Regions from separate parts of the Streptomyces sp. KL116D genome, predicted to be linked through region 4. Evidence: riboswitches for the same ligand, from Rfam matches in the RefSeq annotation. Region 4 holds a riboswitch; each other region holds the start of a gene.
The links. A riboswitch is a leader RNA that binds a small molecule or an ion and turns the genes downstream of it on or off. The one in region 4 is predicted to bind cobalamin.
Positions count from the first base shown of each region.

Region 1: it holds a riboswitch for cobalamin, as region 4 does, so the genes downstream of both, RBJ77_RS24180 (cobalamin biosynthesis protein) here and metE (5-methyltetrahydropteroyltriglutamate--homocysteine S-methyltransferase) in region 4, are expected to answer to the same signal.
Region 2: it holds a riboswitch for cobalamin, as region 4 does, so the genes downstream of both, RBJ77_RS14060 (CbtB-domain containing protein) here and metE (5-methyltetrahydropteroyltriglutamate--homocysteine S-methyltransferase) in region 4, are expected to answer to the same signal.
Region 3: it holds a riboswitch for cobalamin, as region 4 does, so the genes downstream of both, RBJ77_RS24000 (5-methyltetrahydropteroyltriglutamate--homocysteine S-methyltransferase) here and metE (5-methyltetrahydropteroyltriglutamate--homocysteine S-methyltransferase) in region 4, are expected to answer to the same signal.

Region 1 is NZ_JASERH010000060.1:2,854-10,241, forward strand. It holds gene RBJ77_RS24155 (alpha/beta hydrolase) at 1-1,024, opposite strand, end outside; gene RBJ77_RS24160 (class II aldolase/adducin family protein) at 1,125-1,781, opposite strand; gene RBJ77_RS24165 (lysozyme) at 1,961-2,704, shown strand; gene RBJ77_RS24170 (anion permease) at 2,921-4,204, shown strand; gene RBJ77_RS24175 (hypothetical protein) at 4,221-4,442, shown strand; cobalamin riboswitch at 4,952-5,099, shown strand; gene RBJ77_RS24180 (cobalamin biosynthesis protein) at 5,137-6,093, shown strand; gene RBJ77_RS24185 (cobyric acid synthase) at 6,090-7,388, shown strand, end outside.
Region 2 is NZ_JASERH010000035.1:187,783-195,170, forward strand. It holds gene scpA (methylmalonyl-CoA mutase) at 1-717, opposite strand, end outside; gene RBJ77_RS14055 (methylmalonyl-CoA mutase family protein) at 714-2,540, opposite strand; cobalamin riboswitch at 2,689-2,826, shown strand; gene RBJ77_RS14060 (CbtB-domain containing protein) at 2,864-3,085, shown strand; gene RBJ77_RS14065 (CbtA family protein) at 3,108-3,872, shown strand; gene RBJ77_RS14070 (histidine phosphatase family protein) at 3,873-4,463, opposite strand; gene RBJ77_RS14075 (PucR family transcriptional regulator) at 4,460-5,557, opposite strand; gene RBJ77_RS14080 (NAD-binding protein) at 5,729-7,388, shown strand, end outside.
Region 3 is NZ_JASERH010000059.1:2,647-10,034, reverse strand. It holds gene RBJ77_RS24020 (hypothetical protein) at 1-774, shown strand, start outside; gene RBJ77_RS24015 (hypothetical protein) at 893-1,069, shown strand; gene RBJ77_RS24010 (hypothetical protein) at 1,462-1,794, opposite strand; gene RBJ77_RS24005 (NUDIX domain-containing protein) at 2,135-2,419, opposite strand; cobalamin riboswitch at 2,508-2,729, shown strand; partial or broken gene RBJ77_RS24000 (5-methyltetrahydropteroyltriglutamate--homocysteine S-methyltransferase) at 2,927-3,325, shown strand; gene RBJ77_RS23995 (hypothetical protein) at 3,426-3,779, shown strand; gene RBJ77_RS23990 (hypothetical protein) at 3,784-4,635, shown strand; partial or broken gene RBJ77_RS23985 (5-methyltetrahydropteroyltriglutamate--homocysteine S-methyltransferase) at 4,589-5,094, shown strand; gene RBJ77_RS23980 (VOC family protein) at 5,475-6,098, shown strand; partial or broken gene nrdR (transcriptional regulator NrdR) at 6,134-6,624, shown strand; gene RBJ77_RS23970 ((2Fe-2S)-binding protein) at 6,861-6,956, opposite strand.
Region 4 is NZ_JASERH010000084.1:147,457-154,844, forward strand. It holds gene nrdR (transcriptional regulator NrdR) at 153-641, opposite strand; partial or broken gene RBJ77_RS32750 (VOC family protein) at 913-1,296, opposite strand; partial or broken gene metE (5-methyltetrahydropteroyltriglutamate--homocysteine S-methyltransferase) at 1,573-3,929, opposite strand; cobalamin riboswitch at 4,039-4,260, opposite strand; gene RBJ77_RS32760 (NUDIX domain-containing protein) at 4,386-4,634, shown strand; gene RBJ77_RS32765 (hypothetical protein) at 5,111-5,302, shown strand; partial or broken gene RBJ77_RS32770 (pyridoxamine 5'-phosphate oxidase family protein) at 5,530-5,866, opposite strand; gene RBJ77_RS32775 (hypothetical protein) at 5,863-6,393, opposite strand; gene RBJ77_RS32780 (hypothetical protein) at 6,330-6,824, opposite strand; gene RBJ77_RS32785 (hypothetical protein) at 6,818-6,997, opposite strand.

The DNA of each region.
Region 1 (7,388 bases), on a different contig from region 4:
CCAGGTCGCGGCGCCGCTCGGCCAGGCGGCGGGACAGGGACCAGGGGGCGACCTCGTCGTCGGGGCCGTGCACGACGAGCGTGGGGACCTTGAGGGCGGCCGGATCGGCGGCCTCGGCGAGGCGGTCGCCGCTCAGTCCCGTGCGGCCCTGGGCGGCGCGGACCGCGAGCGGCAGCAGCGGGCCGGGGGTGCGGCGGGCCCGGGCGAGGGCGCGCAGGGTCGCCTCCCAGGAGAGCACCGGGGAGTCGAGGACGAGGCCGGTGACGCGGTCGCGCAGCGCGGAGTGGGCGGCGGCGTGCAGGGCCATCGCGGCGCCGGTGGACCAGCCCATGAGGATGACGCGCCGCGCCCCGTAGCGCACGGCGTAGCGGATCGCCGCGTCCAGGTCGCGCCACTCCGTCTCGCCGAGGTGGTTCAGGCCGTCCGGGGAGCGGGGCGCGCCGAGGTCGCCGCGGTAGGCGAGGTCGAGCACCGGGAACTGGTGGCGGTGCAGGAACTCCATGAGGTTCATGGGGTGTTCGCGGGTGGTGCCGAGGCCGTGCACGGTGATGACCCAGGTGTCCCGGACGCCGGGCACGAACCAGGCGGGCAGTGCGCCGAGCTCGCCGGGCACGTCGACGTCGGCGTGGTCGAGGCCGAGCGCGGACTTGGGGTCGCCGATGTGGACCTGGGGCGTGAGCCAGGCACGGGCGCCGGGTTCCAGGACGCCGTGGGTGACCCGCTCCAGTCTGCGGACGACGGCGTCGGCCTCGTGCGGCGCCGACTCGACGACCGGGCCGATGACCGCGTGGAAGCCGTCGCCCGCGAGCCCGTAGGTGCCCGCGCGCCGGGAGGCCAGGTCACGGGTGAGGGTGATCTGGCCGGCCGCGGTGGCGTGGACCGTGAGCCGGGGTTCGGTGGGCAGCGGGCGGCCGGCGGGCGCCTTGAGCGCGGCGTCGCTGGCCAGTCGGCCGGCGGCGATCGCGGCGGCCGAGGCCCCGAGGACGGCGGTGACGGCAGCGGCCGTCGCTTTGGCGGTGCGCACCCGTCCAGTGTCGACGGACGGGCGCGCCGCGGCCAGCGGGGCGGTGGGCAGGGGTGACGGCGGTGGGCCGCCGGGGCGGGTGGGGCGGGATTTCCGTGCGTCACGGGGATGGCGGCCGCTGCCCGTATCCGCTGAGCCGCTCCCCCGCCGCCCGCAGCTGCTCGTCGGTGAGGAGCGACGGGGTCAGCCCGGGCACGGAGTGGGCGGTGAGCCACAGCCGGCACATCCACTCGAGCTGCGCGGTGCGGTCGTAGGCCTGGGAGAGACTGCCCCCGTATGTGACGGTTCCGTGGTTCTGCAGCAGACACCCGGTGCGCTCGGCCAGCGCCATGAGCATGTTCTCGGCCAACTCCTCGGTGCCGTACGTGGCGTAGGGGGCGACGCGGACGGGACCGCCGAGGGCCGCCGCCATGTAGTGGACGGGCGGGAGCTCGGGGACGAGCGTGGACACGGCGGTGGCGTGCACGGCGTGGGTGTGCACGACGGCGCGGGCGTCGGTGTGCCGGTACACGGCGAGGTGCAGCGGCAGCTCGCTGGTGGGTTCGAGGGTGCCCGCGTGCCGCTCGCCGTCGAGGTCGACGGCGACGACGTCGCGCGGGCCGAGCCGGTCGTACGGGACGCCGCTCGGGGTCACCAGGACGATGCCGTCGCCCACGCGCACCGAGACGTTGCCGGAGGTGCCGACGACCAGTCCGTCGGTCACAGTCCTGCGGGCCGTCGCGACCAGTTCTTCCCACGCCTGCTCGAGTTCCGTCATGGCGGGCATCCTGCCAGCCCGCGAGCGCGGCGGGCCGGTGCGGATCCCGGGGATCCGGAAGCCCTCATATGGGCATAGATCCCCTTCTGAGGACGATTGGCTTGGCTTCGACGGGCAAGACGGGATCATCCGGTAATCTCTGGGAGATTTGTCATGCACGTCGCCATCCGGGGGGAAATATGGCTCGTGATCACAAACCGTCCCGCCGTCGCGCCCGCATCGCCGTCGCGACCTCCGTCGCCGCTCTGACCCTGGGGGGAACCGCGCTCGCGGAGCTGCCGGCCCAGGCGGCGGGGAAGCCGAGGGGGCACGACGTCTCGTCGCACCAGAAGAAGGTCAACTGGCAGAAGGCGAGGAACAAGGGGGCCCGGTTCGTCTACGTGAAGGCGACCGAGTCCACGACCTACCGCAATCCCTACTTCACGCAGCAGTACAACGGCGCCCGCAACGCCGGGATCATCCGCGGCGCCTACCACTTCGCCCTGCCGAACAAGTCGTCCGGCGCGACGCAGGCCTCGTACTTCGTGCGCAACGGCGGTGGCTGGCGACGGGACGGCTGGACGCTGCCGCCCGCGCTCGACATCGAGTACAACCCGTACAGCGCGAAGAAGTGCTACGGCCTGAGCAGGTCGAAGATGGTCCGGTGGATCTCGTCCTTCAGCAACGAGGTGAAGCGCAGGACCGGGCGGCGCCCGGTGATCTACACCAACTACCACTGGTGGAAGCGGTGCACCGGCAACAGCGGCGCCTTCGCCACCAACCACGCCCTGTGGCTCGCCCGCTACGACGAGAGCGCGGGGTCACTGCCCAAGGGGTGGTCGTACTGGACGTTCTGGCAGTACGGCAACAGCGGTCGCCTGCCGGGTGATCAGAATCTCTTCAACGGGTCGATGACCCAGCTCAAGAGGTTCGCCCGGGGATAGGTCCGAAGGGCCTTGCCGAGAGTCCCGGAGCCCGAGATTCCGGGGCTTTCGGAGGGTCGGGCCGGGGGCGATCCGGAATGCGTGCCACCGCCACGTGTCAAGCGGAGCGGGGGGCCTCCGGATCGGGTCACCGTGCCGCCCGACCCAGTTCATCTTCCGTTCACCCAGCTTGCCTACGTTCACCGTGCCACTGACGTCCAACCGAAGCCTGGGTAAATGGAACACATCACGCTGCTCCTTGCGATCGTGATCGTCACCGCGCTGGTTTTTGATTTCACCAACGGTTTCCACGACACCGCCAACGCGATGGCGACGACCATCTCGACAGGCGCTCTCAAGCCGAAGACGGCGGTGGCCATGTCCGCCGTGCTCAACCTCGTCGGCGCGTTCCTCTCCGTGGAGGTCGCGAAGACCATCTCCGGCGGCATCATCAACGAGGACGGCCTCAAGACAGAGGTCATATTCGCGGCGCTCGTCGGCGCCATCCTCTGGAACCTGCTGACCTGGCTGGTCGGCCTGCCGTCCAGCTCCTCGCACGCCCTGTTCGGCGGCCTCATCGGCGCCGCCGTCATGTCGATGGGCTGGTCCTCGGTGAACGGCGGCACCGTCGTCACCAAGGTGCTGCTCCCCGCGGTCGCCGCACCGATCGTCGCCGGCCTCGCCGCGATGCTCGCCACGCGCCTGACCTACCGCATCAGCAAGAAGACCGACCAGAAGGCCACCGCCAAGGGCTACCGCGCCGGGCAGATCGCCTCGGCCGGCCTCGTCTCGCTCGCGCACGGCACGAACGACGCGCAGAAGACGATGGGCATCATCACGCTCGCCCTGATCACCGGCGGGGTCATCGCGCCCGACGCCGACCCGCCGCTGTGGGTCATCGTCTCGGCCGGCATCGCCATCGCGCTCGGCACGTACCTGGGCGGCTGGCGCATCATCCGCACCATGGGCAAGGGCCTGACCGACCTGCAGCCGCAGCAGGGGTTCGCCGCGCAGACCAGCGCCGCGACCGTCATCCTCGCCTCGTCGCACCTGGGCTTCTCGCTCTCCACCACGCAGTCGTGCTCCGGCGCCGTGATGGGTTCGGGTCTCGGCCGCAAGGGCGGCGTGGTCCGCTGGTCCACCGCCAACCGGATGTTCGTCGCGTGGGGCCTGACCCTGCCGGCCGCCGGTCTGGTCGGTGCGGGCGCCGAGTTCCTCACCAAGCAGGGCCCGTGGGGCATCGGCCTGACGGCCGCGCTCCTGGTCGCCGGTTCCGCGGTCATCTGGAAGCTCTCGCGCCGCAACTCCATCGACCACCGGAACGTCACCGACGACGAGGTCGGCACCCCGGCCGCCGCCGAGGAGCCCGCGGGCGTCGTGACCACGGCCATCGCCGCCGTCACCCCGCCGCCGGCCGGCACCCTCACCACCGAGGAGTCCGCGGTCGCGGCGGAGGTCAAGGCGACCATCCCCGCCCCGGCCCCGGCCGACCCCGCGCGCCCCGCCGGCGCCACGCTGTAAGGAAGCAGGACCAGCTATGAAGATCGACTGGGCAGCTCTCGGCTCCGTGTTCGGAGTCAGCCTCGTGGTCACCGTGGCCCTGGTGGGCCTGTTCACCCTCGGCATCGTCGGCCTCTCCAAGAAGGAGGCCGCGGCGGAGCGGGGCGGGTCGGCCGCGGCCGTCACGTCCGGTGCGTACCTCTGCTTCGCGCTGTGTGCGGCGGCTGTGGCGTACGGGATCTATTTGATCGTCGCGTGATCGGAGCCGGTCCGCCTTCACTTGTCGAACGCGAACCGGCCGGGACAGCACCCGAGCGGGGTGCGGGACGTACGGCGTCCCGCACCCCGCTTTCGCGTTCGAGTCGCCGCCGGAACGGGCACGCATGCCGGCCACAGGCGACGGGTGGGAATGGCGGTACTTCGCGGCCGCCGCTCACGGACTCGACCGCACCGATGGTGCTGGTGATGCGCCTGGCACGGGAGTGACGGACTCCGGCGGCCCCGGCGGCCCGGCCGCACCCGAACCCACGGGCACCGGCGGCGAGCCCGGCGCACCGGTGGACGGGGCCTCGTACGGCGTCGTGGTCATGCACGTGTCGGACGACGACGGCCGCACCGAGCGGGCGGACCGCGGACCGCTCTCCGTCTGCCGGTTCCAGCCTAGGGACGCCCGGTTTTCGACACCTAGAGGAAACCCGGCCCTGTGGCGCGGCCACGCATCCCGTTGTGGACCTCCCCACACTCACCCACCCCAGGTCAACAGCAAGTTGACGCACCTTCTCGGAGCGTGGTGGACTTCCCCCGCCATATACGGCAGCAGTTGAGGAAGCCGGTGCGAATCCGGCGCGGTCCCGCCACTGTCAGTCCCCTTCGTGAGGGGGCGAGCCAGGAACTCACGCTGTCGGTCTCGTCGAACCAGGGCGTGGACACCCTGAGTGAGGACAACCACCGCCATGTTCGCCCTTCGCGGCGCCGGGCGGGCCGAGCGCGTGTATGCGTGCGGGGCCGCCGCAGGACTCCTTGCCGATCTGCTGCTCGGCGATCCGCGCCGCGGGCACCCCGTCGCCGGTTTCGGCCGGGCCGCGGGCGCCGTCGAGCGGCTGCTGTGGCGGGACCACCGGGGCTGGGGCGCCCTGCACACCGCCGTGTGTGCGGGCGGGGCCACCGCCGTCGGTCTGGCCGCCGCGCACGCCGTACGCCGCTCCCCCGCCGCCTCCGTCGCGCTGACGGCCGCCGCGACCTGGGCCGTGGTCGGCGGGACCTCGCTGGGCCGGGAGGCCCGGGCGGTCGGGTCCGCGCTGGAGGCCGGCGACGTGGCACTGGCCAGGGAGTTGCTGCCGCGCCTGTGCGGCCGGGACCCGGCCGGTCTCGACGCCGACGGGATCGCCCGGGGCGTCGTCGAGTCCGTCGCCGAGAACACCTCCGACGCCGTCGTGGGCGCGCTGGTGTGGGGGGCCGTGGGCGGAGTGCCGGGGCTGCTCGCCTTCCGCGCCGTGAACACGCTCGACGCGATGGTCGGGCACAAGTCCGCGCGGTACCGCAGGTTCGGCTGGGCCTCGGCCCGGCTCGACGACGTCGCCGGATGGCCGGGAGCCCGGCTGACCGGGGCGCTCGCCGTGCTGGCCGGGGGGCGTCCGCGCGCCGCCGTACGGGCCTGGCGGGCCGACGCGCACCGGCATCCGAGCCCGAACGCCGGGGTCGTCGAGGCCTCGTTCGCGGGGGCGCTCGGGGTGCGGCTCGGCGGGACGTTGTCGTACGGGGGCAGGGTCGAGCACCGGCCCGTCCTGAACGCGCCGGGGCGCGCGGTCGAGGTGCGTGATGTGGAACGGGCCGCGCGGTTGTCGCGGCGGATCGGTCTTGCGGCGTGGGGAGTCTGTGTGGGCGGGCGGTTGCTGTGGAGGCTTCGATGACCGGGCGCAAGGGCGGCGGGCTGCTCGTCGCGGGCACCACCTCCGACGCGGGGAAGAGCGTCGTGACCGCCGGGATCTGCCGGTGGCTGGTGCGCCAGGGCGTGAAGGTCGCGCCGTTCAAGGGGCAGAACATGTCCCTCAATTCGTTCGTGACGCGGGAGGGCGCGGAGATCGGCCGCGCCCAGGCCATGCAGGCGCAGGCCGCCCGGGCCGAGCCGAGCGCGCTGATGAACCCGGTGCTGCTCAAGCCGGGCAGCGACCGGAGCAGTCAGGTCGTGCTCATGGGGAAGCCCGTGGGCGAGTTGAGCGCGCGGGGCTATCACGGCGGGCGGCAGGCGGCGCTGCTGGACACCGTCGTGGGGTGCCTGGAGGAGTTGCGGGGCAGTCATGATGCCGTGATCTGTGAAGGGGCGGGCTCTCCCGCCGAGATCAATCTGCGCCGCACCGACATCGTGAACATGGGCATCGCGCGGGCCGCGCGGCTGCCGGTGCTCGTCGTCGGCGACATCGACCGGGGCGGCGTCTTCGCATCGTTCTTCGGGACGACGGCGCTGCTCGCGCCGGAGGACCAGGAGCTGATCGCCGGGTACCTCGTGAACAAGTTCCGGGGCGACGTGACCCTGCTGGAGCCGGGCCTCGACATGCTCGAGTCCCTGACCGGGCGGCCGACTTACGGAGTGCTGCCGTTCCAGCACGGGCTGGGCATCGACGAGGAGGACGGCCTGCGGGTGTCCCTGCGGGGCACGGTGCGGGAGTCCGTGGTGGCGCCGCCGGTCGGCGAGGACGTGCTGCGGGTCGCCGTGTGCGCGGTGCCGCTGATGTCGAACTTCACCGATGTCGACGCGCTGGCCGCCGAGCCGGGTGTCGTGGTGCGGTTCGTGGACCGGGCCGAGGAGCTCGTCGACGCGGACCTGGCCGTGGTGCCGGGGACCCGCGGGACCGTCAGGGCGCTGGAGTGGCTGCGGGAGCGCGGGCTTGCCGACGCGCTGGTGCGGCGGGCCGCCGAGGGGCGGCCGGTGCTCGGGATCTGCGGCGGCTTCCAGCTGCTCGGCGAGCGCATCGAGGACGAGGTGGAGTCGCGGGCCGGGGTCGTGGACGGGCTCGGGCTGCTGCCCGTACGGGTGCGGTTCGCCGCCGGGAAGACGCTGGAGCGGCCGGTGGGTTCGGCGCTCGGCGAGCACGTCGAGGGCTACGAGATCCACCACGGGGTCGCCGAGGTGCTGGGCGGGGACCCCTTCCTCGACGGGTGCCGGGTCGGCGCCGTGTGGGGCACGCACTGGCACGGGTCTCTCGAA
Region 2 (7,388 bases), on a different contig from region 4:
GGAGATCGAGTTGTAGCGCGGCATCCGCTGCGAGGTGTACGCGAAGATGTCGGAGATGATCCGCATCGAGGGCTTGGGCGGATAGATGTAGGTGTTGCGGACCATGAACTCCTTGAGGATGTCGTTCTGGATGGTCCCCGCGAGCTTCTCGGGCGGTACGCCCTGTTCCTCTGCCGCCACGATGTAGAGCGCGAGGATCGGCAGCACCGCGCCGTTCATCGTCATCGACACCGTCATCCTGTCCAGCGGGATGCCGTCGAAGAGCTGGCGCATGTCGTAGATCGAGTCGATGGCCACGCCCGCCATGCCGACGTCACCGGTGACGCGCGGGTGGTCGCTGTCGTAGCCGCGGTGGGTCGGCAGGTCGAAGGCGACCGACAGGCCCTTCTGACCGGCCGCCAGATTGCGCCGGTAGAAGGCGTTCGACTCCTCGGCCGTGGAGAAGCCCGCGTACTGCCGGATCGTCCAGGGCTGGTTCACGTACATCGTCGGATAGGGGCCGCGCAGGTACGGCGCGACGCCCGGATACGTGTCCAGGAAGTCGAGGCCCTCCAGATCCCGGCCGGTGTACAGCGGTTCGACGGCGATGCCCTCGGGGGTCTCCCACCGGAGGTCGTTGCCGTCCGTGGCCCGCTTCAGCGCGGCGCGCCACTCGTCGGCGCCGGGGGCGCCCGCCGGGGCGCCGAGATCGATCGCCGAGAAGTCGGGGACGGTCATCGGGACACTCCCATGCGGTCGAGCGAGGCGGAGAGCACGGCCACGGCGTCGCAGCCGGCGAAGACGTAGGTGTCGATGCCGTCGGACCGGCCCGCCGCGCCCGGCCGGCCCGCGAGGAGGACGTGCTCGGCACCGGCCGCCCGCAACTGCCGGACGGTGGCGTCGGCCTGCTCCGCGTACACCTCGTCGCTGGAGCACAGGCACGCCTCGCGCGCCCCGCTCTCCTCGAAGGTGCCGTCGCTGACGGGCTCGATGCCGCCCGCCTGGAACAGGTTGGCGGCGAAGGCGAGCCGGGCGGTGTGGGCGCCGGCCGGGCCGAGCGCGGCGAGGAACACCCGGGGGCGGGCCCCGGTGGCTTCGAGATGGGCGTCGGAGCGGGCCCGCAGCACCTCGAAGGCCTCGTCGCGGCGGACCCGCGGCAGACCGCCCGACGGGGGCGCGGGCGCCGGGGCGCGCCGCACCGGCTTCTCGCCCAGGTGCGGGAACTCGCTGACACCGGTGATCGGTTCACGCCGCTGGGCCAGGCGGGCGCTGCGCGCCGCCCAGGTCTCGGCGAGCCGGTCGCGGACCAGACCGGAGCGCAGGGCGGCCGCCTGACCGCCGGACCGCTCGATCAGCTGGAAGAACTCCCAGCCCGCGTGGGCGAGTTCGTCGGTGAGCCGCTCCACGTACCCGGAGCCGCCGGCCGGGTCGATGACCCGCGCCAGGTGCGACTCCTCGATGAGGATCGTCGAGGTGTTGCGGGCGATCCGCCGCGCGAACGCGTCCGGCAGCCCCAGCGCGTCGTCGAAGGGCAGCACCGTCACGGAATCGGCGCCGCCGACGCCCGCCGCCAGCGTGGCGATGGTGGTCCGCAGCATGTTCACCCACGGGTCGCGGCGCGTCGTCATCACCGACGAGGTCACCGCGTGCTGGCGCTGCGCACCCGCGTCGGCCGCCCCGCAGGCCTCGGCGACGCGCGCCCACAGCCGGCGCGCCGCCCGGAACTTGGCGATGGTCAGGAACTGGTCGGCGGTCGCCGCGTACCGGAACTCCAGCTGCGCCAGCGCCTGCCGGACCGTCAGCCCGGCCGCCGTCAGCAGGCGCAGATAGGCGACCCCGGTCGCCAGCGACGCACCCAGCTCCTGCGCGGCCGAACCGCCCGCCTCGTGGTACGGCAGCGCGTCCACGGTCAGCGCCCGCAGGCCGGGGTGGCGTGCGGTGCACCGGCGGGCGAGCTCGACGACGGCCTCGTCGTCGTACCCGGTGCCGGTGCGCGCCTCGTGGCCCAGCGGGTCCGCGCCCAGGTTGCCGCGCGCGGCGTCGTCGGCGACGCCCGCGTCCGCGTACAGCCGCAGCAGCCGGTCGGCGGCGGCCGCGGTCTCGGCGCCCGCGTCCAGGACGATCGGGGCGAGGTCCAGCAGCACGCCGTCGAGCGCGGTGGGCAGCGCCTCGACGGGGATGCCGCCGGAGCCGCCCACGGTCAGCCACAGCGACGTGACCCCGTTCTCCAGGTCGGCGAGGACCGCCGCGGCGTCGGCGACGGCGTGCCGCTGGCGCACGTCCCAGCCGCCCACGACATTGCCCTCGGCCCGGCCGCCGCGCACGAACGGCGCGAAACCGGGCAGGCCGGAGGCGACCGTGGTCGCGTCCCCGGAGGTGTACAGCGGGCGGGCGCGCAGCCCGTCCTCGAGCGGAGTGGACAAGGCGTCTTCCGCCTCGGCCGCCGAGAGTTCCTTGCCCGACTTGCGCAGGACACCCGCGACCAGGTGCTGCCACTGCTCGTGCGTCGCGTCGGGGAACTCGGCCGCCAAGGAAAGCCCGTCGTCTGGCAGGACCGTCATGCTCGGATGCTAGGGGAGATGACTACAGCGACAGCAGAGCCGACCCGTGTGACCTTGTTCGCCTTGGCTTCCCGGCCGGTTGCGACTATGAGCGGTCCCCGGGCCCCGCGCGCCCCCGGCCCGCCGTCCGCCCGGTCTTGGCCATGGACGCGTCACACGGTAGCGTCATGTCGTTATCGACGACGGTCGACGGAAGCCGGTGAGAGTCCGGCACGGTCGCGCCACTGTGAACGACGAGCCCCCGGGCTCCTCGTGAGTCAGACCCGTGACGGTCGTCATGTGCACCAACGAAACGGGACGCGAACTCCCAAGGAGGCACTGCCATGGCGCAGCCTGTCGCCCAGCCGACCGCCACCACGCCGGTCCTGCCGGCCAAACTCCCGCTGAAGGTCATCGCCCCCTGGGCCGCCTTCTTCGGCATCCTGATGCTGGTCCTGCTGTACTTCGTCGGCGCCGAACAGGGCGCCACCTCCGTGTTCAGTGGCGCGGGGGTCCATGAATGGGTGCACGACGCACGCCACCTGCTCGGCTTCCCCTGCCACTGATCCAGAGGGACGTCGCGCGCTCATGAACTCAACCACCGTACGCAACCTGCTCGTTCGGGGCATGCTCGCCGGCCTGGCGGCCGGCGTGCTCGCCCTGGTCATCGCCTACTGGCTCGGCGAGCCCAGCGTCGACGGCGCCATCGGCTTCGAGGAGGCCCACGCGGCCCACTCGCACGGCGGCGAGGAGGCCGAACTCGTCTCCCGGAGCCTGCAGTCCACGGCCGGCCTCGCCACCGGCATGCTCGTCTACGGCGTCGCCTTCGGCGGCATCGCCGCCCTCGCCTACTGCTTCGCCCTCGGCCGCGCCGGCCGGTTCGGTCCGCGGGCGACCGCGCTGCTGCTGTCCGGCTGCGCACTGCTGGCCGTGTACGTCGTGCCGTACCTGAAGTACCCGGCCACTCCGCCCGCCGTCGGCAACCCCGACACCATCGGCAAGCGGACCACCCTCTACTTCCTGATGATCCTGCTCAGCGTGCTCCTCGCGACCGGCGCCACCGTCCTCGGCAAGCGGCTCGCCCCGCGGATCGGGACGTACTACGCCACGCTGGCCGGCGTGCTGGGCTTCGTCGTCGTGACGGGCATCGCCTTCGCCGTCCTGCCCGTGGTCAACGACGTGCCCGAGCACTTCCCCGCCACCCTGCTGTGGCGCTTCCGGCTCTCCGCGCTGGCCATCCAGGTCACCCTGTGGAGCGGATTCGGCCTGATCTTCGGGGAGTTGGCCCAGCGCCTGCTCCAGCCGAAGCCGGCCGCGGTCCCGGCCGCACCGGCGGTACCGGCCGGCCGGTGATCAGTCCGACGGATCCGCGGGGCTGAGCGGTCCTCCGAGGCGCACGTTCCAGCGTGCGCCCCGGCCGCTCAGCCCGGTGGCCGTCAGCGGCGCGACGTCGCAGCGCCAGAACGCCGACACGGGCGCGCCCAGCGCGTGCACCACGGCCGCGCGCACCACCTCGGGCTCCACGACGGCGACCACCTGCGCGTCGTCCGCCAGCGCGTCGAGCCACCGCGCCACCCGGGCGCACACACCGGCCACCGACTCCCCGCCACCGGGCGCGAACTCCGGATCGTCGAGCCACCGCGCGACGTCCAGCGGTTCGGCCCCGGTCACCTCCGCGAGCGTCCTGCCCCGCCAGCGCCCCATGTCCTGGGCGGCCAGTCCGTCCGGCGCGGCCGACGCGTCGAGACCGAGGGCCTCGGCGGTCTCGCGGCAGCGCCTGCTGCCCGACGTGACGGCCGGCGCGCCCGCGCCCGTCACCAGCGCTCCGGCCGCCGCCCGCGCGGCGTCCCGCCCCGACGCGTCGAGCGCGGCCCCGTCGTCGAACCGGGCCTGGCGCAGCGAGGCGTTCATGGCGGGGGAGACGAACAGGACGCGTCGGGTCACGACGGACTCCTCGGGGACGGGGCGGGCGGGTGGACGGGTGCGGGGCCCGGCCAGTCGAGGAGCCGGGCGCCGATCACCGCGGTCTGCAGCGCGTAGCGGTGCACCGGGTCGGCCGGGTCGGCGCCGGTGAGCTGGTGGATGCGGGCCAGGCGGTAGGTGAACGCGCGCACGCTCAGGGTCAGCCGGCGGGCGGCCTCGGCGGACACGCAGCCGGAGTCGAAGTAGGCCGTGAGCGTGTCGAGCAGCGGCTGCGCCCCGCCCCGCGCCCCGCGCAGCGGGCCGAGCGTGTGCTGGACGAGGTCGGCCATCGCCTGCCGGTCGCGGGTCAGCACCGGGTAGACGAGCAGGTCGGCGGCGCGCAGCACCGGGGCGTCCAGATCGAGGCGGGCGGCCAGGTCCAGCGCGTTGAGCGCCTCCTCGTACGACTGGACGACGCCGCCTGGGCCCGACTGCGGGCGGCCGACGGCGACCTGGACGCCCTCGCCCGCGGCGCACGCCTGCTCGGCGAAGTGGGCGAGGACCTTCTGCTGGTCGCCGGGGGCGATGCAGACCAGCCGGCCGTCCTTGGCGGTCAGCAGGATGTGCCGGTTGCCGAAGCGGGCGATCACCGCCCGCTCGACCTCGCGGGACACCGCGCCGCCCTCCTCGTACGCGACCGGCCCACGGGCCACCGCGACGGCGTGCCCGGACGACAGCCGCAGCCCGAACCGCTCGGCCCGCTCGGCGAGTTGGCCCAGGTCGCTGCGGCCGTAGAGCAGATCGTCGATGAAGTCGCGGCGGGCCGCCTCCTCCTGCCGCATGGTGAGCCGCTGCGCCCGCTCGTAGCCCTCGGCGAACGCGTCGAGCGCCTGGGCGCCGACCGTGACGACGCTGTCGAGCCCGGCGCGGGCGCCGACCGTGTCCGTACGCAGCTGCGCCAGGTGCGCGGCCACCAGATCGCGCAGGCCGAGCCCCTTCTCCGCGGCCCGCTCGCCCAGCGCGCGGCGCCCGTCGAGCTCGTCCCGGGTCAGCCGCCGGCCGGTGGCCGAGGCGTCCGCCACCACCCGGGCGAACCCGTCCAGGAACTCCGCGGGGACGTCCTCCTGCGGCGCCATCTCCACCCCTGTCGTCGTCCTGGCCCCGACGTCGTCCGCCGTCGTCCGCCGTCGTCTGCCGTCGTCCTGACGTCTTCTTAGCCGATGCGCCACGGCCGCCCACCGGCGGGGGGCACCATGATCCCTGTGTCGTTACCTCATCAGCCCCAGCGGCCCTCCCTGCCCGGCCACATGATCGTCTGTGGCGACGACGCGCTCGCCGAGCGGCTGGCCGCCGAACTGCGGGACCTGTACCGCTCGCAGGTCACCATCGTCGTCCCGGCCGCGGGCGCCGCCGCCGAGCCCGAGCCCGCCGTGACCGGCCGGCTGCGCGCGGCGGCGCTGCTCGGCCGGGTGCAGGCCGCGATGAACCGGGCCGCGCCCGCCGCCGACGACTCGCTGCCCGGCCGGGCGCCGCGAGTCCTGGAGGCGCCGGTGCTCGACGAGGACGCACTGCTGGAGGCGGGCGTGCTGCGCGCGGACGCGCTGGCGCTCGTGCACGACGACGACGAGACGAACATCCGCGCCGCCCTGGCCGCCCGGCGCCTCAACCCCCGGCTGCGCCTGGTGATCCGGCTCTACGACCGGCGCCTCGGCCAGCACCTCGCCCAGCTCCTCGACCAGGCCGCGGTGCTGGCGCAGCCGGGACTCGACCCGGACGCCCTGGACACCTCCACGACCGTCCTGTCGGACGCCGACACCGCCGCGCCCGCGCTCGCCGCGACCGCCGTGGCCGGTACGAGCAAGGTGGTCCAGGCCGACGGACTGCTGCTGCGCGCCGTCGAGCGCCACCCGCCCGGCCGTGGCGAGGTCGCCGACCCCGGGATCTGCACGCTCGCGCTGCTGTCGTCCACCACCAACGACCCGGCGGGGGCGGAGGGTTCGGACGCGTCGGGGCGGGACGGGCCGCTGCTGCTGCCCGACGACCGGACCGTCGCCGCCTCCACCGGGCGCGGCACCGTCGTCCTCGACACCGTGACCCCGGCGGGTCCCGTGCTGCCGCCGCGCCGGCTGTCGGGGCGGGCGCTGCCGTTCGGCTCGCTCTTCTCCCGGCGGCTGCGCTGGTCGCTCGCCGGACTGGTGATCTGCGTCCTCGGACTGGCCCTCGCCACCTGGGCCACCACCGAGAACCATCCGCTGCGCGCCGGTTATCTCACCCTCCTCGACCTGTTCGCCATCGACGACCCCGCGATCGGCGAGCCCGCCGCCCGGCAGATCCTCCAACTGCTCACCGGCCTGGCCGGGTTGTTGCTGCTGCCGGTCCTGCTGGCCGCCGTCCTGGAGGCGCTCGGCACGTTCCGCACGGCGTCCGCGCTGCGCCGTCCGCCGCGCGGCCTGTCCGGTCACGTGGTGCTGCTCGGCCTCGGCAAGGTGGGCACCCGCGTCCTGGCCCGCCTGCACGAACTGGGCATCCCCGTGGTGTGCGTGGAGGAGAACCCCGACGCCCGCGGCATCCCGCTCGCCCGCAGGCTGCGCGTGCCGACCGTCCTCGGCGACGTACGCGACGAAGGCGTCCTGGAGGCCGCGAAGGTCCACCGCGCGCACGCCCTGCTCGCCCTCACCAGCCATGACACCACCAACCTCGAAGCCGTCCTGTACGCCCGCTCCGTCAAGGCCGACCTGCGGGTCTCGCTGCGGCTGTACGACGACGCGTTCGCCACCGCCGTCTACCGCACGCTGCGCTCCGCCCACCCCCGCGCCCTGACCCGCAGCCGCAGCGTCACCTCGCTCGCCGCGCCCGCCTTCGCCGGGGCGATGATGGGCCGCCGGGTGCTGGGCGCCGTCCCCGTCGAGCGCCGGGTGCTGCTGTTCGCGGCCTTCGACGTCGCCGGGCAGCCGCAGCTGGAGGGGC
Region 3 (7,388 bases), on a different contig from region 4:
TCCTGGGGCTACGTCGTAGTCGCCGTCGACCATCCCTACGACTCGGGTGAGGTCGAGTTCCCGGACGGCCGTGTGGTCGTCAACCGTCCCGACGACGCGAGCGACAAGGCCCGCACGGCCGCCGTCGCGGTGCGGGCTGCTGACCTGCGGTTCGTCCTCGACCAACTGACCGTACCTGGAGCGGGGCGGCAACCCCGACGCAGAGCGACGCCCCCTCCTCCCGCGGACTGCACCGGGCGCTGGACCTCACGCGCGTCGGCGCGTTCGGCCACTCCCGGGGCGGCGCGGCGTCCCGCGTCGGTGATGTTCCTGGACGAGCGGGTGCGCGCCGGCATCGATCTGGACGGCGCTGCGTACGGGCCGGTGGTCGAGCACGGCCTCGACCGGCCGTTCCTGCTCATGGACACGGTCGTCCACGACGGACTGAACCAGCAGGACGGGTCCTGGCCCCCGTTCTGGGCGCACCTGAGCGACTGGCGCCGCTGCCTTCGCCTCGCGGACGCCGACCACAACTGTTTCACCGACATCGTGGCGCTCGCCCCCGCAGGTCCCCGGAGCCGGTCCGCGACACGCTGCAGATCGGCGCGATCCCCGCCGACCGGGCGGTGGCCGGCGTGCGGGCGACCGTGCGGGCCTTCTTCGATCTGCACCTGCGCGGCCGCCCGGACACCGGGCACGTGCTGTGGGGCGCGTCGTCGCGCCATCCGAGGTCGGCTACATCGCCGGGTAGCCGAGGCACGGGCGCCGGGCCAGGCCGAACCGGGCCGAACCTAAAGGCGGCGAGTTGGCGGGTTGTGCGCCGGCGATGGTGTTCAGCCCCCACCCTCCGGTCTCCACGTCGGGAGGCCACCCACCCGCCAGGAGCCATCGGCCCCACTCTAGGGCCAGAGGCATGACGACCTCCCTGGCCCGCAGCGCCTTCGACTCGCTCCTCCTCGACGCGGTGCCCGACCACGAGACGCTGCGCCAGACCTACGCGGCGCCCAGCGACGCGGCCGTACCGGAAGCAGATGACCGAACTCACCGACCATACCCGGCAGTTGATCGCCTGCCTCGTCGCTGGCCCTGATCGCCGACACGGACGCCGAGGGCACCCTGCGACGTCTCCCCCGCGCGGCGGCCCCGCCGGGTTCGCCTCCGTCCTCGACGCACGGACGGTGGCGATACCGGACGCGACCGGCAACGAGCGTCTGGACACCCGCAGAACGCCCCAAGTCGTTGCTGCGCCGGCCGGGGCTGACGATCGCCGACGTCGAGCGGGCGGAGGCAGAGTCGCTCAACTACCGGTACGAGTGAGCCCGACCGGTGGATGCCGGCCACCGACCGAGCAGACCGAGAAGGCCCCACCAGGCAGGGAACCCAGGCCCCGTGGCGGGGCGGGTCAGAGGACGTGGCCCGTCTCCACCGGGAAGTCCGGCGGCCACGGCTTGGACCAGTCGAACAGGAATTCCCGGTCGCCCATCAGCTCGTACTCCGCCTCGCGCCAGCTCGGGATGCCCCCGATGACGAAGCGCTGTCCCCGTCAGGCTCCAGCATCCACGTGTACTCGGCGTCGGCCGGATCCAGCCAGTGCCGCTCCTGCAGCACGGCGAACTCCCCGGAGGCGGCGCGCCGGATGTGGAGACCGTTGCCGTAGACGGGCTGAAGGAGCATCAGCTCCACGTAATGCGTGTATATCTCGATGCGCGTGGTGGTCGGTCCGCCGTCGTCGCTGCTCTGCAGGAAGAGCTGCCGGTGGGACGGATCAGACCGGACGATCCGGAACAGTCTCCCCGTGCGGATGAAGTCAGCCATGATCGAAACTCTCTGTCGCGCCTCGTGCCGCCGCTGCGCCTCTCGGTCGGACGACCTCGTGCGCCGCTCCAGTCTGGCGGGAGGTCGCGACGACTGTTGGCGTTGTTCGCTTTCACGCAGCACGCCCTCGGCCCGTGTCACCCGCCGGCACCCCCTCGGCCCGTGTCACCCGCCGCTGGACGTCCCGAAGCACTCCTGGCGGCGCAGCAACGGCAGCAGGTGGTGCTCGACGGCCGGCGCCAACCCGCAGGCCCGCGTCCCGGCCGTCGGTCCAGCGAAGGGCCGCCAGCTCGGCCGCGGGGGACCGGGTCACCGATCAGCGTCGCCCGGGAGAACACGGTCAGCTGCATGGGCACGCCTTCCAGCGCTGCCGTCTCCTCCACCACCGCGAGATGTTCGAGCGTGTCCGCAGCTCTACACCCAGTTCTTCCCGCAACTCCCGTTCCAGGGTCTCTTCGGGCTGTTCTCCGGCCTCGGGCTTGCCACCCGGAATGTGAAGACGTCCGGCGCTGCCTGCTTGCTCACGACGAGCAGCTTCCTGTCCTCGACCACGGCCGCCGCGACGACCTTCATGACTGCATGATCCATCCCTGCATTGTGCAGGCCCGATCAGCCTTCCGCGCACCCCGGCCTCCTGCGCCGCCACCCGTCGACGTGTCTCACTTCACCCTCCTGATTCCGGACGACCCAGCGATCCTCGACCGCGAACCCATAAGGTGGCTCCCGCAGCTGGTTCGCCCTGTCAGCCGGACAGGGCGTCGCAGAGAGGGAACCCGGTGGAATTCCGGGACTGCCGCAGCGGTGAGTGAGAACGACCGCCGTCATACGCACTGGGTCCCGGCAAGGGATCTGGGAAGCGACGGCCACTAGGAGTCCGTCCGGTCGGATGGACGTGCTCACGAGTCCGAAGACCTGCCACCTGCCCGTGGGCGTACGACGCGCACGGACATCCCAGTGACCTCGTGGGCGGGTCGGCGTACACATCAGGCGGACGACCGCGCCATCCCGGCGCGAGCGCACCGCCGTCCGTGTCACTCCTTCGTGCGTACAGGTCCTCGGGACCCCCAGGGATACGTCTCTCGAAGGAGATCTCCGTGACCACCAGGACGCAGCCGCGGCGGCACGGGCCACCGTGTACGGCTACCCGCGCCGGGGCCAGAACCGCGAGCTCAAGAAGGCCGTCGAGGGCTACTGGAAGGGCCGCGTCACCTCCGACGCCCTCCGGGCCACCGCCGCCGGCCTGCGCCGCACCAACTGGCAGGAACTGGCCGCCGCCGGGATCACCGAAGTCCCCACCGGCGACTTCTCCCTCTACGACCACGTCCTCGACACGACCGTGATGGTCGGTGCGATCCCCGAACGCCACCGGGCCGCCGTGGACGCCGACGCCCTGGACGGCCTCTTCGCGATGGCCCGCGGCACGCGGGACGTCGCGCCGCTGGAGATGACCAAGTGGTTCGACACCAGCTACCACTACCTGGTGCCCGAGTTGGGGCCCGGCACCGTCTTCACGGCCGACTCCACGAAGCAGGTCGCGGAACTCAAGGAGGCCCTGGCCCTCGGACTGGTCGCCCGGCCGGTCCTGGTCGGCGGTCACGTACCTCCCTCCCCTCGCCAAGCCCGCCCCCGGTGTGGCCGCCGACTTCGACCCGCTGACCCTCCTGGACCGGCTGCTGCCCGTCTACGCCGAGGTCCTCGCCGACCTGCGCGCGGCGGGCGCCGAGTGGGTGCAACTCGACGAGCCCGCCCTGGTCCAGGACCGCACCCCCGCGGAACTCAACGCCGCCGCGCGCGCTCTACCGCTGATCTCGGTGCCCTCACCGACCGGGCCCAAGCTCCTGGTCGCCAGCTACTTCGACCGCCTCGGCGACGCCCTGCCCGTCCTCGCCAGGCGTCCCCGGTCGACGGACTCGCCCTCGACTTCACCCGAAGCGGCCGCCGCCAACCTCGACGCTCTCGCCGCCGTCGGCGGACTGCCCGGCTAAGCGCCTGGTCGCCGGGGTCGTCAGCGGCCGCAACATCTGGGTCAACGACCTGGAGCAGTCCTCGCCACGCTCGGCACCTGCTGGGCCTCGCCGACCGGGTCGACGTGGCCGCCTCTTCCTCGCTCCTGCGTCCCCCTGGACGCGTCGCTGGAGCGCGACATCGATCCGCAGATCCTGCGCTGGCTGGCCTTCGCCCGGCAGAAGACCGCCGAGATCGCCACGCTCGCCAAGGGCCTCGCCCAGGGCACCGACGCGATCACCGCCGAACTCGCCGTCAACCGGGCCGCCCTGTCCTCCCGCGCCGCCTCCCCGATCACCCGCGACCCGGCCGTCCGGGCCCGCGCCGCTGGCCGTCACCGAGGCCGACACCCGGCGCGCCCAGGCCCACCCGCGGAGCGGGCCGCCGCCCAGCGCGCCCACCTCGATCTGCCGCTGCTGCCGACCACCACGATCGGTTCCTTCCCGCAGACCACCGAACTGCGCACCGCGCGCCGACCTGAGGTCCGGCCGCATCGACACCGCGGGCTACGAGGAACGCATCAGGACCGAGATCCGCGACGTCATCTCCTTCCAGGAGAAGACCGGCATCGACGTCCTCGTGCACGGCGAGCCCGAACGCAACGACATGGTGCAGTACTTCGCCGAGCGGCTCACCGGCTATCTCGCCCTGCAGGCCGGCTGGGTGCAGTCCTACGGCACCCGCTACGTCCGCCCGCCGGTCCTGGCCGGCGACATCTCCCGGCCCGAGCCGATGACGGTGCGCTGGACCGCGTACGCGCAGTCCCCTGACGGGCCGCCCCGTCAGGGGCATGCTCACCGGGCCGGTCACCATGCTCGCCTGGTCGTTCGTCCGTGACGACCAGCCCCTCGGCGACACCGCGCGCCAGGTCGCCCTCGCCCTGCGCGACGAGGTCAACGACCTGGAGGCGAACGGCACTTCGGTCATCCAGGGTCGACGAGCCCGCGCTGCGCAGACCCTCCCGCTGCGCGCCGCCGACCACGCCGACTACCTGGCCTGGGCCACCGAGGCGTTCCGGGTCACCACTGCCGGCGTGCGGCCGGAGACGCAGATCCACACGCGCATGTGCTACGCCGAGTTCGGCGACATCGTGCAGGCGATCGACGATCTCGACGCGGACGTGATCAGCCTGGAGGCGGCGCGCTCACACATGCAGGTCGCCCGCGAACTGGCCGAGCACGGCTACCCGCGCGAGGCCGGGCCCGGCGTCTACGACATCCACTCCCCGCGTCCCCAGCCGCGACGAGGGCATCCGCCCTGCTGCGTACGGGACTTGAGGCCATCCCCGCCGAGCGGCTCTGGGTCAACCCGGACTGCGGTCTGAAGACCCGCGGCTGGCCCGAGACGCGCGCGTCCCGAGAACCTCGTCGCCGCCGCCCGCACCGTCCGCGCCGAGCTCGACACTCCCGCGTCTCTGACACCGCCGGGCCGGGGCCCACTGCACCCGGCCCGGCGAACGACCCCGGCGAGGCCGGCACGCCGGACCCCGGACCGGGGCCCGTGCAGTACGCGGCCGTGGAGCTTCACCACCCGTACGCGTCCGGGGACAGCCCCGAAGCGCTTCGCGCCTGCTCGTCCCGCCCGGTAACGTCTCGAGCGATGTCCTCACGGCGGCGAGCCCAGGATTCCGCGTGCGGCCGCCCCGGCAGTCCCGACGCTGAGAGCAGGTTTCGTCCATGGCATGTCGTATCACTGAACTCGTGCTCGGTTGCCGGGACCCCGAGGCGCTGGCCCGGTTCTGGTGCGAGGTCCTTGACTTCGTCGTACTCGGCCGCGAGGAGGACGGCAGCCTCGAGATCGGGCCGCGCGAAGGGTTCGGCGGCCCGCAGCGCCGACCATCATCCTCAGCCCCGAGGAGCCGACGGACGAGACCAAGCCCCGGCTGCACATCGACGTCAACGCCACCGATCGCGACCAGGACGCCGAACTCCGAACGCCTCCTGAAGCTCGGGGCCCGCCCCGCCGACGTCGGGCAGACCGGCGACGAGTCTGGCGCACGTCCTCGCCGACCCCGAGGGCAATGCGTTCTGCCTGCTCAAGACTCGCGTTCGCCCTCTCTGACGGGGCTGCCGGGCAGCGAAGGAGGGCCGTTGCCAGTGGCTTGGAGCAGGCGCGCAATTGCCCACCCGGGAGGAATTCGGCTGAAGAGGCAATCGGCTCGGCCCCTCCGATTCTCGGCCCCGCTTCGACACCCGTCGGCACCTGCTCGGCACCCGTCGGCACTTCTCCGGCACTCCCGCGCCGAAGGGGCCGTCCGATTTGTAGATCTGATGAATAAGCCCAGGTCAGTTCGGATATGATCGATGTCGTCGCGCGATCGGCCGGACAGCGGAAGATGCCCCGGCCGTTTCATGCATCCCGAGAGGAAACGAACGGTGTACTGCCCTTCTGCAGGCTCCCCGACAGTCGCGTCATCGACAGCCGGGCGACCGACGACGGGACGTCGATCCGCCGACGGCGGCAGTGCCCCACGTGCCAGCGGCGCTTCACCACTTTGGAGACCTACTCCCTGCTCGTGGTGAAGCGCAGTGGAGTGACCGAAAGCCTTTCAGTCGCACCAAGATTGTCAGCAGCGTCCGCAAGGCGTGCCAAGGCCGTCCCATCACCGAGGACATGCTCGACCGTCTCGGTCAGCAGGTCGAGGAGAACGTGCGGGCCACCGGGAGCGCGCAACTGTCCACTCACGAGGTGGGATTGGCCGTTCTCGAGCCGCTGAGCGAACTTGATCCGGTGGCTTACATGCGGTTCGCCTCCGTATACCGCGCCTTTGAATCCCTCACCGATTTCGAGAACGCCATCGCGGAGCTGCGCACCAAGTGCGGCTGATCCCCGCCCCGTTGAGTGGTGTCCGCGTCGCGGCATTCCAGCGGTCGCATTCCATGGAACGCGACGAACGCGCATCGCACGCCATTCCCTGACTGCCCGCGGCTGCTCCCTGACTGCCGTCTTCCCGGCGGTCGGTCAGTCCGTGCATTGCGGGCAGGTTCAGGCAGTTGAGCTCGTGATCGTGTCGGTGCTCCTTGCGGTCCGCCTCGTCGCGTCACCGCGCTCACAGGCAGCAGTCACTCGCATTTGCCGCCGTTCGAGGCACGGTAGAGCAGGCAGCAGCTGCGCCGCCGGAACGTCAGATCCGGGCCGGTGACGCTGCCCGTACCCACAGGCGTCCCGTGCCCAGCGGGTCGCGGGTCAGACGGGAGCACCGCCGAGCGCGCGTCAGGGCGGACTCGCAGCGAGCACGGCGGCGGACCCTACGAGCGCGGAGGCGACGTTCCCGTCAAGGCCGCCGCGCGACCTTCACCTCGAACGTGCCCTCCAACTCCGCCAAAGGGATGGGCCACTTGCTCGTACACCCCGACCGCCACGTCAGCGGGTTCGCCTGCCGGGCGGCCTTCGGGAAGGCCCCTGCAACCGGACGGCCGAGGTGTCGTCGACCCATTCCAGGTTCCTCAGGTCGGGCACGATCCCGTGCAGGACGGTGCACGCCAGGAGTGGTGACCACAGCCGGGCCGCGGGCCCCAGGTGCACCATCGACACTCCGACGCGTGCCTCGCTCGTCCCGAACCTGCGGTTCACCTCGCGTGCGCGCTCGG
Region 4 (7,388 bases):
CGCAATGCACGGACTGACCGACCGCCGGGAAGACGGCAGTCAGGGAGCAGCCGCGGGCAGTCAGGGAATGGCGTGCGATGCGCGTTCGTCGCGTTCCATGGAATGCGACCGCTGGAATGCCGCGACGCGGACACCACTCAACGGGGCGGGGATCAGCCGCACTTGGTGCGCAGCTCCGCGATGGCGTTCTCGAAATCGGTGAGGGATTCAAAGGCGCGGTATACGGAGGCGAACCGCATGTAAGCCACCGGATCAAGTTCGCTCAGCGGCTCGAGAACGGCCAATCCCACCTCGTGAGTGGACAGTTGCGCGCTCCCGGTGGCCCGCACGTTCTCCTCGACCTGCTGACCGAGACGGTCGAGCATGTCCTCGGTGATGGGACGGCCTTGGCACGCCTTGCGGACGCTGCTGACAATCTTGGTGCGACTGAAAGGCTCGGTCACTCCACTGCGCTTCACCACGAGCAGGGAGTAGGTCTCCAAAGTGGTGAAGCGCCGCTGGCACGTGGGGCACTGCCGCCGTCGGCGGATCGACGTCCCGTCGTCGGTCGCCCGGCTGTCGATGACGCGACTGTCGGGGAGCCTGCAGAAGGGCAGTACACCGTTCGTTTCCTCTCGGGATGCATGAAACGGCCGGGGCATCTTCCGCTGTCCGGCCGATCGCGCGACGACATCGATCATATCCGAACTGACCTGGGCTTATTCATCAGATCTACAAATCGGACGGCCCCTTCGGCGCGGAGTGCCGGAGAAGTGCCGACGGGTGCCGAGCGGGTGCCGACGGGTGTCGAAGCGGGGCCGAGAATCGGAGGGCCGAGCCGATTGCCTCTTCAGCCGAATTCCTCCCGGGTGGGCAATTGCGCGCCGCTCCAAGCCACTGGCAACGGCCCTCCTTCGCTGCCCGGCAGCCCCGTCAGAGAGGGCGAACGCGAGTCTTGAGCAGGCAGAACGCATTGCCCTCGGGGTCGGCGAGGACGTGCGCCAGACTCGTCGCCGGTCTGCCCGACGTCGGCGGGGCGGGCCCCGAGCTTCAGGAGGCGTTCGAGTTCGGCGTCCTGGTCGCGATCGGTGGCGTTGACGTCGATGTGCAGCCGGGGCTTGGTCTCGTCCGTCGGCTCCTCGGGGCTGAGGATGATGGTCGGCGCTGCGGGCCGCCGAACCCTTCGCGCGGCCCGATCTCGAGGCTGCCGTCCTCCTCGCGGCCGAGTACGACGAAGTCAAGGACCTCGCACCAGAACCGGGCCAGCGCCTCGGGGTCCCGGCAACCGAGCACGAGTTCAGTGATACGACATGCCATGGACGAAACCTGCTCTCAGCGTCGGGACTGCCGGGGCGGCCGCACGCGGAATCCTGGGCTCGCCGCCGTGAGGACATCGCTCGAGACGTTACCGGGCGGGACGAGCAGGCGCGAAGCGCTTCGGGGCTGTCCCCGGACGCGTACGGGTGGTGAAGCTCCACGGCCGCGTACTGCACGGGCCCGGTCCGGGGTCCGGCGTGCCGGCCTCGCCGGGGTCGTTCGCCGGGCCGGGTGCAGTGGGCCCCGGCCCGGCGGTGTCAGAGACGCGGGAGTGTCGAGCTCGGCGCGGACGGTGCGGGCGGCGGCGACGAGGTTCTCCAGGGACGCGCGCGTCTCGGGCCAGCCGCGGGTCTTCAGACCGCAGTCCGGGTTGACCCAGAGCCGCTCGGCGGGGATGGCCTCAAGTCCCGTACGCAGCAGGGCGGATGCCTCGTCGCGGCTGGGGACGCGGGGAGTGGATGTCGTAGACGCCGGGCCCGGCCTCGCGCGGGTAGCCGTGCTCGGCCAGTTCGCGGGCGACCTGCATGTGTGAGCGCGCCGCCTCCAGGCTGATCACGTCCGCGTCGAGATCGTCGATCGCCTGCACGATGTCGCCGAACTCGGCGTAGCACATGCGCGTGTGGATCTGCGTCTCCGGCCGCACGCCGGCAGTGGTGACCCGGAACGCCTCGGTGGCCCAGGCCAGGTAGTCGGCGTGGTCGGCGGCGCGCAGCGGGAGGGTCTCGCGCAGCGCGGGCTCGTCGACCTGGATGACCGAAGTGCCGTTCGCCTCCAGGTCGTTGACCTCGTCGCGCAGGGCGAGGGCGACCTGGCGCGCGGTGTCGCCGAGGGGCTGGTCGTCACGGACGAACGACCAGGCGAGCATGGTGACCGGCCCGGTGAGCATGCCCTGACGGGGCGGCCCGTCAGGGACTGCGCGTACGCGGTCCAGCGCACCGTCATCGGCTCGGGCCGGGAGATGTCGCCGGCCAGGACCGGCGGGCGGACGTAGCGGGTGCCGTAGGACTGCACCCAGCCGGCCTGCAGGGCGAGATAGCCGGTGAGCCGCTCGGCGAAGTACTGCACCATGTCGTTGCGTTCGGGCTCGCCGTGCACGAGGACGTCGATGCCGGTCTTCTCCTGGAAGGAGATGACGTCGCGGATCTCGGTCCTGATGCGTTCCTCGTAGCCCGCGGTGTCGATGCGGCCGGACCTCAGGTCGGCGCGCGCGGTGCGCAGTTCGGTGGTCTGCGGGAAGGAACCGATCGTGGTGGTCGGCAGCAGCGGCAGATCGAGGTGGGCGCGCTGGGCGGCGGCCCGCTCCGCGGGTGGGCCTGGGCGCGCCGGGTGTCGGCCTCGGTGACGGCCAGCGGCGCGGGCCCGGACGGCCGGGTCGCGGGTGATCGGGGAGGCGGCGCGGGAGGACAGGGCGGCCCGGTTGACGGCGAGTTCGGCGGTGATCGCGTCGGTGCCCTGGGCGAGGCCCTTGGCGAGCGTGGCGATCTCGGCGGTCTTCTGCCGGGCGAAGGCCAGCCAGCGCAGGATCTGCGGATCGATGTCGCGCTCCAGCGACGCGTCCAGGGGGACGTGCAGGAGCGAGGAAGAGGCGGCCACGTCGACCCGGTCGGCGAGGCCCAGCAGGTGCCGAGCGTGGCGAGGACTGCTCCAGGTCGTTGACCCAGATGTTGCGGCCGCTGACGACCCCGGCGACCAGGCGCTTAGCCGGGCAGTCCGCCGACGGCGGCGAGAGCGTCGAGGTTGGCGGCGGCCGCTTCGGTGAAGTCGAGGGCGAGTCCGTCGACCGGGGACGCCTGGCGAGGACGGGCAGGGCGTCGCCGAGGCGGTCGAAGTAGCTGGCGACCAGGAGCTTGGGCCGGTCGGTGAGGGCACCGAGATCAGCGGTAGAGCGCGCGCGGCGGCGTTGAGTTCCGCGGGGGTGCGGTCCTGGACCAGGGCGGGCTCGTCGAGTTGCACCCACTCGGCGCCCGCCGCGCGCAGGTCGGCGAGGACCTCGGCGTAGACGGGCAGCAGCCGGTCCAGGAGGGTCAGCGGGTCGAAGTCGGCGGCCACACCGGGGGCGGGCTTGGCGAGGAGGAGGTACGTGACCGCCGACCAGGACCGGCCGGGCGACCAGTCCGAGGGCCAGGGCCTCCTTGAGTTCCGCGACCTGCTTCGTGGAGTCGGCCGTGAAGACGGTGCCGGGCCCCAACTCGGGCACCAGGTAGTGGTAGCTGGTGTCGAACCACTTGGTCATCTCCAGCGGCGCGACGTCCGCGTGCCGCGGGCCATCGCGAAGAGGCCGTCCAGGGCGTCGGCGTCCACGGCGGCCCGGTGGCGTTCGGGGATCGCACCGACCATCACGGTCGTGTCGAGGACGTGGTCGTAGAGGGAGAAGTCGCCGGTGGGGACTTCGGTGATCCCGGCGGCGGCCAGTTCCTGCCAGTTGGTGCGGCGCAGGCCGGCGGCGGTGGCCCGGAGGGCGTCGGAGGTGACGCGGCCCTTCCAGTAGCCCTCGACGGCCTTCTTGAGCTCGCGGTTCTGGCCCGGCGCGGGTAGCCGTACACGGTGGCCCGTGCCGCCGCGGCTGCGTCCTGGTGGTCACGGAGATCTCCTTCGAGAGACGTATCCCTGGGGTCCCGAGGACCTGTACGCACGAAGGAGTGACACGGACGGCGGTGCGCTCTCGCGCCGGATGGCGCGGTCGTCCGCCTGATGTGTACGCCGACCCGCCCACGAGGTCACCGGGATGTCCGTGCGCGCGTCGTACGCCCACGGGCAGGTGGCAGGTCTTCGGACTCGTGAGCACGTCCATCCGACCGGACGGACTCCTAGTGGCCGTCGCTTCCCAGATCCCTTGCCGGGACCCAGTGCGTATGACGGCGGTCGTTCTCACTCACCGCTGCGGCAGTCCCGGAATTCCACCGGGTTCCCTCTCTGCGACGCCCTGTCCGGCTGACAGGGCGAACCAGCTGCGGGAGCCACCTTATGGGTTCGCGGTCGAGGATCGCTGGGTCGTCCGGAATCGGGAGGGTGAAGTGAGACACGTCGACGGGTGGCGGCGCAGGAGGCCGGGGTGCGCGGAAGGCTGATCGGGCCTGCACAATGCAGGGATGGATCATGCAGTCATGAAGGTCGTCGCGGCGGCCGTGGTCGAGGACGGGAAGCTGCTCGTCGTGAGCAAGCAGGCAGCGCCGGACGTCTTCTACATTCCGGGTGGCAAGCCCGAGGCCGGAGAACAGCCCGAAGAGACCCTGGAACGGGAGTTGCGGGAAGAACTGGGTGTAGAGCTGCGGACACGCTCGAACATCTCGCGGTGGTGGAGGAGACGGCAGCGCTGGAAGGCGTGCCCATGCAGCTGACCGTGTTCTCCCGCGACGCTGATCGGTGACCCGGTCCCCGCGGCCGAGCTGGCGGCCCTTCGCTGGACCGACGGCCGGGACGCGGGCCTGCGGTTGGCGCCGGCCGTCGAGCACCACCTGCTGCCGTTGCTGCGCCGCCAGGAGTGCTCGGGACGTCCAGCGGCGGGTGACACGGGCCGAGGGGGTGCCGGCGGGTGACACGGGCCGAGGGCGTGCTGCGTGGAAGCGAACAACGCCAACAGTCGTCGCGACCTCCGCCAGACTGGAGCGGCGCACGAGGTCGTCGACCGAGAGGCGCAGCGGCGGCACGAGGCGCGACAGAGAGTTTCGATCATGGCTGACTTCATCCGCACGGGGAGACTGTTCCGGATCGTCCGGTCTCGATCCGTCCCACCGGCAGCTCTTCCTGCAGAGCGAAGCGACGACGGCGGACCGACCACCACGCGCATCGAGATATACATCGCTACGTGGAGCTGATGCTCCTTCAGCCCGTCTACGGCAACGGTCTCCACATCCGGCGCGCCGCCTCCGGGGAGTTCGCCGTGCTGCAGGAGCGGCACCGGCTGGATCCGGCCGACGCCGAGTACACGTGGATGCTGGAGCCTGACGGGGACAGCGCTTCGTCATCGGGGGCATCCCGAGCTGGCGCGAGGCGGAGTACGAGCTGATGGGCGACCGGGAATTCCTGTTCGACTGGTCCAAGCCGTGGCCGCCGGACTTCCCGGTGGAGACGGGCCACGTCCTCTGACCCGCCCGCCACGGGGCCTGGGTTCCTGCCTGCGGGGCCTTCTCGGTCTGCTCGGTCGGTGGCCGGCATCCACCGGTCGGGCTCACTCGTACCGGTAGTTGAGCGACTCCGCCTCCGCCCGCTCGACGTCGGCGATCGTCAGCCCCGGCCGGCGCAGCAGCGACTTGGGGCGTTCTGCAGGGTGTCCAGACGCTCGTTGCCGGTCGCGTCCGGTATCGCCACCGTCCGTGCGTCGAGGACGGAGGCGAACCCGGCGGGGCCGCCGCGCGGGGAGACGTCGCAGGTGCCCTCGGCGTCCGTGTCGGCGATCAGGGCCAGCGACGAGGCAGGCGATCAACTGCCGGGTATGGTCGGTGAGTTCGGTCATCTGCTTCCGTACGGCCGCGTCGCTGGGCGCCGCGTAGGTCTGGCGCAGCGTCTCGTGGTCGGGCACCGCGTCGAGGAGGAGCGAGTCGAAGGCGCTGCGGGCCAGGGAGGTCGTCATGCCTCTGGCCCTAGAGTGGGGCCGATGGCTCCTGGCGGGTGGGTGGCCTCCCGACGTGGAGACCGGAGGGTGGGGGCTGAACACCATCGCCGGCGCACAACCCGCCAACTCGCCGCCTTTAGGTTCGGCCCGGTTCGGCCTGGCCCGGCGCCCGTGCCTCGGCTACCCGGCGATGTAGCCGACCTCGGATGGCGCGACGACGCGCCCCACAGCACGTGCCCGGTGTCCGGGCGGCCGCGCAGGTGCAGATCGAAGAAGGCCCGCACGGTCGCCCGCACGCCGGCCACCGCCCGGTCGGCGGGGATCGCGCCGATCTGCAGCGTGTCGCGGACCGGCTCGGGGACCTGCGGGGCGAGCGCCACGATGTCGGTGAAACAGTTGTGGTCGGCGTCCGCGAGGCGAAGGCAGCGGCGCCAGTCGCTCAGGTGCGCCCAGAACGGGGGCCAGGACCCGTCCTGCTGGTTCAGTCCGTCGTGGACGACCGTGTCCATGAGCAGGAACGGCCGGTCGAGGCCGTGCTCGACCACCGGCCCGTACAGCAGCGCCGTCCAGATCGATGCCGGCGCGCACCCGCTCGTCCAGGAACATCACCGACGCGGACGCCGCGCCGCCCCGGGAGTGGCCGAACGCGCCGACGCGCGTGAGGTCCAGCGCCCGGTGCAGTCCGCGGGAGGAGGGGGCGTCGCTCTGCGTCGGGGTTGCCGCCCCGCTCCAGTACGGTCAGTTGGTCGAGGACGAACCGCAGGTCAGCGGCCCGCACCGCGACGGCGGCCGTGCGGGCCTTGTCGCTCGCGTCGTCGGGACGGTTGACGACCACACGGCCGTCCGGGAACTCGACCTCACCCGAGTCGTAGGGATGGTCGACGGCGACCACGACGTAGCCCCAGGAGGCCAGTTCCTCGATGACCAGCGTGTTGAACGTGCGGTCCGCGTTGTATCCCGGCGAATGGATCAGCACCGACGGCGCCCGGGGCGAGCCGGGGCGCCGACCGCGCTGTGGGTCGTCGGGAGCGCGTAGCCGTCCACGGCGCCCCCGAAGCGGGCCTTCAGGGCCCGCTCGGCGCCGGACGGCAGCCAGGGCATCATGGTGCGGCCCCGCACGTCTGCGGCCGGGTACGTCACGGTCGCCATCACCTCCCGCGGCTGTCCCGACCAGGGGTCGGTCCGCGAGGGGTCGGCGAGGTGCAGCTCTGCGGCGCCACCGGCGAGCGGCCGGTCGGCCCGGCCAGCCGGAGGGGCGTGAGACCGGCTGCCACGGCCGGCGTGGACGCCGACAGCGGGACGGCGGCCGCCGCGGCCACTGCGAGACCACCGGCGATGAGGGAACGGCGATTCGGGCGTACGGGAGGCACTGCGCTCCTTCCGTGGCCGGACCCCAGGGGCGCACAGCGAACAGGTGAAGGGAACGCCATCGTCCGGCCTGCTGATCGTCAAGTCCCTTGCAGACTAGATCATTTGGCCGCGCAAGTCGGATCATTTATGGGCGACCTGGAGATCCCGGCCACTCACAGGAGCAGTCCGC